2 regions of the Marinobacter excellens LAMA 842 genome follow, and region 2 is predicted to be linked to the other one. Evidence: riboswitches for the same ligand, from Rfam matches in the RefSeq annotation. Region 2 holds a riboswitch; the other holds the start of a gene.
What was found. Region 2 has a riboswitch for manganese ahead of J122_RS04355 (TMEM165/GDT1 family protein). Riboswitches for the same ligand answer to the same signal wherever they lie in the genome.

Region 1: it holds a riboswitch for manganese, as region 2 does, so the genes downstream of both, J122_RS27720 (TMEM165/GDT1 family protein) here and J122_RS04355 (TMEM165/GDT1 family protein) in region 2, are expected to answer to the same signal.

What each region holds. Positions count from the first base shown of each region.
Region 1 covers NZ_LOCO01000005.1:164,440-167,849, reverse strand. The annotation lists gene J122_RS27730 (MarR family transcriptional regulator) at 1-279, shown strand, start outside; gene J122_RS27725 (DHA2 family efflux MFS transporter permease subunit) at 283-1,674, shown strand; yybP-ykoY riboswitch at 1,721-1,825, shown strand; gene J122_RS27720 (TMEM165/GDT1 family protein) at 1,911-2,480, shown strand; gene J122_RS27715 (L,D-transpeptidase family protein) at 2,541-3,410, shown strand, end outside.
Region 2 covers NZ_LOCO01000003.1:163,614-167,023, forward strand. The annotation lists gene J122_RS04345 (SDR family oxidoreductase) at 1-297, opposite strand, end outside; gene J122_RS04350 (L,D-transpeptidase family protein) at 341-1,381, opposite strand; gene J122_RS04355 (TMEM165/GDT1 family protein) at 1,442-2,011, opposite strand; yybP-ykoY riboswitch at 2,097-2,201, opposite strand; gene J122_RS04360 (DHA2 family efflux MFS transporter permease subunit) at 2,248-3,410, opposite strand, start outside.

The DNA.
Region 1 (3,410 bases), on a different contig from region 2:
CGCGAACTGGCCAGTCTGATGGCCATTGAAAATCCCACCCTGGTCAGGTTGCTTGATAGCCTGGAGCAGCAGGAGTTGATTGAGCGACGCCCCTGCCCGAACGATCGACGCGCCCGCCGGTTGCATCTGACCAAGGCCGGTGCCGAGTTCATGGATGAGCTGTCCGAGCGTGCCGCTGTGTTGCGTGAAGAGATGCTGGAGGGCGTGACTGACAAGGAAATCGAATGCGCGCTCAAGGTGTTCCACAAAATTATGGATAATGCCGAGAAGCAGAAGTAACGCTTGATCGATAATTCTGTCGAGGGCCTGACCGCCCGTTACGGCGAACGCTGGCGCTGGCTGGCCGTTGCTACGGTTGTCCTTGGCACCATGGCCACGGTGCTCAGCGCCACGGTGGTGAATGTTGCGCTCCATGACATCATGATGGAGTTCGGCATTCGCCAGGGCCAGGTGCACTGGCTGGCCACCGGATTCATCGCCGCCATGACCACCACCATGCTGGCGTCCGCCTGGCTGCTGGACCGTTTTGGTGTGCGCCTGACCCTGGGTGTTGCCATGGCGGTGTTCACCGTCATATCCCTTGTCGGCGGCTTTGCCGAGTCTCCTGAACAGCTGATTGCCGCCAGAATAGGCCAGGGCGCCATGGCCGGGTTGATGCAACCCATGGGCATGTACCTGGTGTTCCGGATATTTCCGGCAGACAGGCGTGGTCAAGCCATGGGCATTTATGGCATGGGGGTGATTCTGGCACCGGCATTGGGCCCTGTGCTGGGTGGCTTTCTGGTGGACCAGTTCAACTGGCGCTATGTGATGTTTGCGCCGGCACCGGTCACCCTTCTGGGTGTCTGGATGGCCTGGCGGTTCCTGCCGCTGCCCCGCTCCCGCCCTGCGCCTTATCCCTTTGATCTGCCCGGTTTGTTACTGCTTGGGGCAACCATCGCCCTGACCCTCGATACCCTGACCCGAATGCAGGCCTGGCCAGGCCAGGAACTGCGAATCGTGATGCAATGGGCGTTGGCCCTTGGCCTTCTGTTCGCCTTTGTCTTTCGGGAACGCACGGCGAAGCATCCCCTGGTTAACCTGCTACTGTTGCGCCAACCGGTGTTTCTGTTCGCCACGCTGGGCGCCATGGCGCTTGGGCTGGCGCTGTTTGGCTCAACCTACCTGATTCCTCTGTTTGTGCAGACCACGCTGGGCTTCTCCGCGACGGAGGCGGGTCTGCTGATGCTGCCCGCCGGGGTGGTGCTGGGCATTGTTTTTCCACTGTCGGGCCGGCTGGCAGACAAGCGCAGCGCCCGCAGCCTGGTGCTGTTTGGAATCGCGGTGTTCGCCCTGTCTGCGGTCCTGTTTGCTCTGACCGGCCAGTACGCTGGGTTTGGCTGGCTGGTACTCTGGGCAGTGCTGGGCCGGATTGGGATTGGCTTTATGCTGCCGGCCCTGTCCACCGGTGCGCTGAATCCACTGCCCAAGGAACAGCTGGGCGCCGGGTCCAGCACCATCAATTTCGCCCGCCAACTCGGGGGTGCCCTGGGGGTAAATGTGGTGGCACTGACCATCGAGTTCGGTGAACACCAGGGCAGTGTGCCTACTGTGGCTGCGTTCGAGGCAGCCTGGTGGCTGGTAGCGGTGTTTGTGGCGTTGGCTGCCGTGCCGGTCTGGAAAATGCGGGTGTAAGGTGGCCAGTTGCCATTTCCGGCGGGATTCATTAGCATGTGGCCAACTTCGGGGGAGTAGCCTTCGCTTCTGGGTAACAGGAGCGGACGGTAGTCAACATACTTGGAGCTCATTCTCCATGGCTACCGTGTTCCGTGATTGATCGCGGAATTGGCAAGACCTGAGGCAGATCACCTCCACTGGGCGGAAGGTGAGCTGTCTCATGTCTGACGATTTCCGCCCTGAGGTCTCTTCGAATGGATGCGTTTCTCGCTTCAACCCTTGCCGTGGCCGTTGCCGAAATTGGCGACAAAACCCAGCTCCTGTCTCTTTTCCTGGTTGCCCGATACGCAAAGCGTACCCCTATCATTCTTGGTATTCTGGTTGCGACCGTGCTCAATCACGCGCTCTCAGCGTGGCTGGGGGCCTGGGTGGCCAGCTGGATTCCGTCCCAGTGGCTGCCCTGGATTCTCGCAGTGAGCTTTGTCGCCATCGCCCTGTGGTTGCTGATACCGGATAAAGACGACAGTGCCGAATCTCGGTTTCTCGGCATGGGCGCCTTCTGGGCTACTACGGTAATGTTCTTCCTGGCGGAGATAGGTGATAAAACCCAAGTGGCTACGGTGGTCCTGGCGGCAAGGTATACGGAAACGTTATGGGTTATCATCGGCACGACGGTAGGCATGCTCCTGGCCAATATTCCGGTGATCCTGGCAGGGCGCTGGCTAATGGAGCGAATGCCGCTGGCGACGGCCAGGATCAGTGCCAGCGTATTGTTTGTGGTGCTGGCGGTGGTAACGGTCTGGACCACCCTGGTGAACTCCTGACACGGAACCGTGTCTTTCAGAGCAGAGGCCCGGAATGAATGTTTATGGGAACTGGTTGATATGTGGTTGAAAAAATGTGTCGCCGTTCTGGTGTGCCTGATGTTCCTGGCGTCAGCTGTCAATGCTGCGCAGAACCAAAAGCCGTCAGACACTGCAACGGTGGAAAACGATCGTTCGCCCCGGGTACCAACTTTCGCTCTTAACGGCGATCTGGCGGGGGAGCTGCAGGTTTTCACGACCCGCTATGAGGATACCTTTGCTGCTATTGGCCATGATGAGGCTCTGGGTTACCTGGAGTTGGTGAAGGCCAATCCGGGTGTTGACCCCTGGTTACCGGGAGACGGCACGACCATTACCCTGCCGCGTATGTATGTTCTGCCCGATGCGCGCCGGGAAGGCATCGTGATTAACTTGGCCGAGTATCGGCTCTATTATTTCACCAACGATGGCGTTCAGGTGTATCCGGTGGGCATTGGGCGTGAAGAGAATCCGTCACCGCTAACCGACGCCGAGGTAACCATGCCACTGGAATCGCCTGCGTGGTATCCGCCGGCCAGTATCCGGGCATCCTATGAGGCCCGCGGAGAGTATCTGCCGCGTATGATCCCGCCCGGCCCGGATAATCCGCTTGGCACTCATGCCCTGATGTTAAGCGAGAAAGGCTATCTGATCCACGGAACCAATAAGCGTTTCGGTATCGGCTTGCCGGTCAGTGCCGGCTGTTTCCGTATGTACAACGAAGACATTTCCCGGTTTGTCTATCAGGTTCAGAAGGGCACGTCGGTCCAGATTATTCGCGAACCTGTCAAGCTTGGCTTGTCTGGCGGCGAGGTTTGGCTTGAAGTACACCGGCCCCATGAAGATTACTCGCCCGAGGATCGCGAACAGCTATGGCGTGTAACACTGGAAAAACTGGAAGCCTTCCGCCAG
Region 2 (3,410 bases):
GGTGCCCAGCGGCTGCCCCTTGCCAATCCCGGCATTGACGATGATCCTGTCGAGCTGACCAAACTCCTCCCGGAAAGCCTGAAAAACCTCGGCCACTTGTGCGTGATCATTCACATCCAGGGCCCGCACACTGATCTTCACTCCCGGATAGGTGCCCTCCAGCTCGGCCCGGAGCTGGTCCAGCCGCTCGGTACGACGGGCACACAGGGCAAGGTGATCACCCCGGGCAGCAAACTCCCGGGCCATGCCTTCACCCAGTCCGGAACTGGCTCCGGTAATCAGTATAGTACGACTCATGAGTACTCCTGCCGTTTGGTTTTTGTTGGTTGCGGCGCCGGGGTCAAAAGTACAGCTTTTGCTCCGGCTCTGCAGGCTCTGCCGGGTTGCTTTCCGTCTGCCCCTTATCAGAAGCCACCCGGGTCAGCCGCTCACCGACCATAGTGGGAATGCCATCGGCCTGATCCACCACCAGCTCGATGGACCGGCGCTGGACTTCCACGTCCGGGTGTTGCTGGCGGAAGGCTTCCAGTTTTTCCAGTGTTACACGCCATAGCTGTTCGCGATCCTCGGGCGAGTAATCTTCATGGGGCCGGTGTACTTCAAGCCAAACCTCGCCGCCAGACAAGCCAAGCTTGACAGGTTCGCGAATAATCTGGACCGACGTGCCCTTCTGAACCTGATAGACAAACCGGGAAATGTCTTCGTTGTACATACGGAAACAGCCGGCACTGACCGGCAAGCCGATACCGAAACGCTTATTGGTTCCGTGGATCAGATAGCCTTTCTCGCTTAACATCAGGGCATGAGTGCCAAGCGGATTATCCGGGCCGGGCGGGATCATACGCGGCAGATACTCTCCGCGGGCCTCATAGGATGCCCGGATACTGGCCGGCGGATACCACGCAGGCGATTCCAGTGGCATGGTTACCTCGGCGTCGGTTAGCGGTGACGGATTCTCTTCACGCCCAATGCCCACCGGATACACCTGAACGCCATCGTTGGTGAAATAATAGAGCCGATACTCGGCCAAGTTAATCACGATGCCTTCCCGGCGCGCATCGGGCAGAACATACATACGCGGCAGGGTAATGGTCGTGCCGTCTCCCGGTAACCAGGGGTCAACACCCGGATTGGCCTTCACCAACTCCAGGTAACCCAGAGCCTCATCATGGCCAATAGCAGCAAAGGTATCCTCATAGCGGGTCGTGAAAACCTGCAGCTCCCCCGCCAGATCGCCGTTAAGAGCGAAAGTTGGTACCCGGGGCGAACGATCGTTTTCCACCGTTGCAGTGTCTGACGGCTTTTGGTTCTGCGCAGCATTGACAGCTGACGCCAGGAACATCAGGCACACCAGAACGGCGACACATTTTTTCAACCACATATCAACCAGTTCCCATAAACATTCATTCCGGGCCTCTGCTCTGAAAGACACGGTTCCGTGTCAGGAGTTCACCAGGGTGGTCCAGACCGTTACCACCGCCAGCACCACAAACAATACGCTGGCACTGATCCTGGCCGTCGCCAGCGGCATTCGCTCCATTAGCCAGCGCCCTGCCAGGATCACCGGAATATTGGCCAGGAGCATGCCTACCGTCGTGCCGATGATAACCCATAACGTTTCCGTATACCTTGCCGCCAGGACCACCGTAGCCACTTGGGTTTTATCACCTATCTCCGCCAGGAAGAACATTACCGTAGTAGCCCAGAAGGCGCCCATGCCGAGAAACCGAGATTCGGCACTGTCGTCTTTATCCGGTATCAGCAACCACAGGGCGATGGCGACAAAGCTCACTGCGAGAATCCAGGGCAGCCACTGGGACGGAATCCAGCTGGCCACCCAGGCCCCCAGCCACGCTGAGAGCGCGTGATTGAGCACGGTCGCAACCAGAATACCAAGAATGATAGGGGTACGCTTTGCGTATCGGGCAACCAGGAAAAGAGACAGGAGCTGGGTTTTGTCGCCAATTTCGGCAACGGCCACGGCAAGGGTTGAAGCGAGAAACGCATCCATTCGAAGAGACCTCAGGGCGGAAATCGTCAGACATGAGACAGCTCACCTTCCGCCCAGTGGAGGTGATCTGCCTCAGGTCTTGCCAATTCCGCGATCAATCACGGAACACGGTAGCCATGGAGAATGAGCTCCAAGTATGTTGACTACCGTCCGCTCCTGTTACCCAGAAGCGAAGGCTACTCCCCCGAAGTTGGCCACATGCTAATGAATCCCGCCGGAAATGGCAACTGGCCACCTTACACCCGCATTTTCCAGACCGGCACGGCAGCCAACGCCACAAACACCGCTACCAGCCACCAGGCTGCCTCGAACGCAGCCACAGTAGGCACACTGCCCTGGTGTTCACCGAACTCGATGGTCAGTGCCACCACATTTACCCCCAGGGCACCCCCGAGTTGGCGGGCGAAATTGATGGTGCTGGACCCGGCGCCCAGCTGTTCCTTGGGCAGTGGATTCAGCGCACCGGTGGACAGGGCCGGCAGCATAAAGCCAATCCCAATCCGGCCCAGCACTGCCCAGAGTACCAGCCAGCCAAACCCAGCGTACTGGCCGGTCAGAGCAAACAGGACCGCAGACAGGGCGAACACCGCGATTCCAAACAGCACCAGGCTGCGGGCGCTGCGCTTGTCTGCCAGCCGGCCCGACAGTGGAAAAACAATGCCCAGCACCACCCCGGCGGGCAGCATCAGCAGACCCGCCTCCGTCGCGGAGAAGCCCAGCGTGGTCTGCACAAACAGAGGAATCAGGTAGGTTGAGCCAAACAGCGCCAGCCCAAGCGCCATGGCGCCCAGCGTGGCGAACAGAAACACCGGTTGGCGCAACAGTAGCAGGTTAACCAGGGGATGCTTCGCCGTGCGTTCCCGAAAGACAAAGGCGAACAGAAGGCCAAGGGCCAACGCCCATTGCATCACGATTCGCAGTTCCTGGCCTGGCCAGGCCTGCATTCGGGTCAGGGTATCGAGGGTCAGGGCGATGGTTGCCCCAAGCAGTAACAAACCGGGCAGATCAAAGGGATAAGGCGCAGGGCGGGAGCGGGGCAGCGGCAGGAACCGCCAGGCCATCCAGACACCCAGAAGGGTGACCGGTGCCGGCGCAAACATCACATAGCGCCAGTTGAACTGGTCCACCAGAAAGCCACCCAGCACAGGGCCCAATGCCGGTGCCAGAATCACCCCCATGCCATAAATGCCCATGGCTTGACCACGCCTGTCTGCCGGAAATATCCGGAACACCAGGTACATGCCCATGGGTTGCATCAACCCGGCCATGGCGCCCTGGCCTATTCTGGCGGCAATCAGCTGTTCAGGAGACTCGGCAAAGCCGCCGACAAGGGATATGACGGTGAACACCGCCATGGCAACACCCAGGGTCAGGCGCACACCAAAACGGTCCAGCAGCC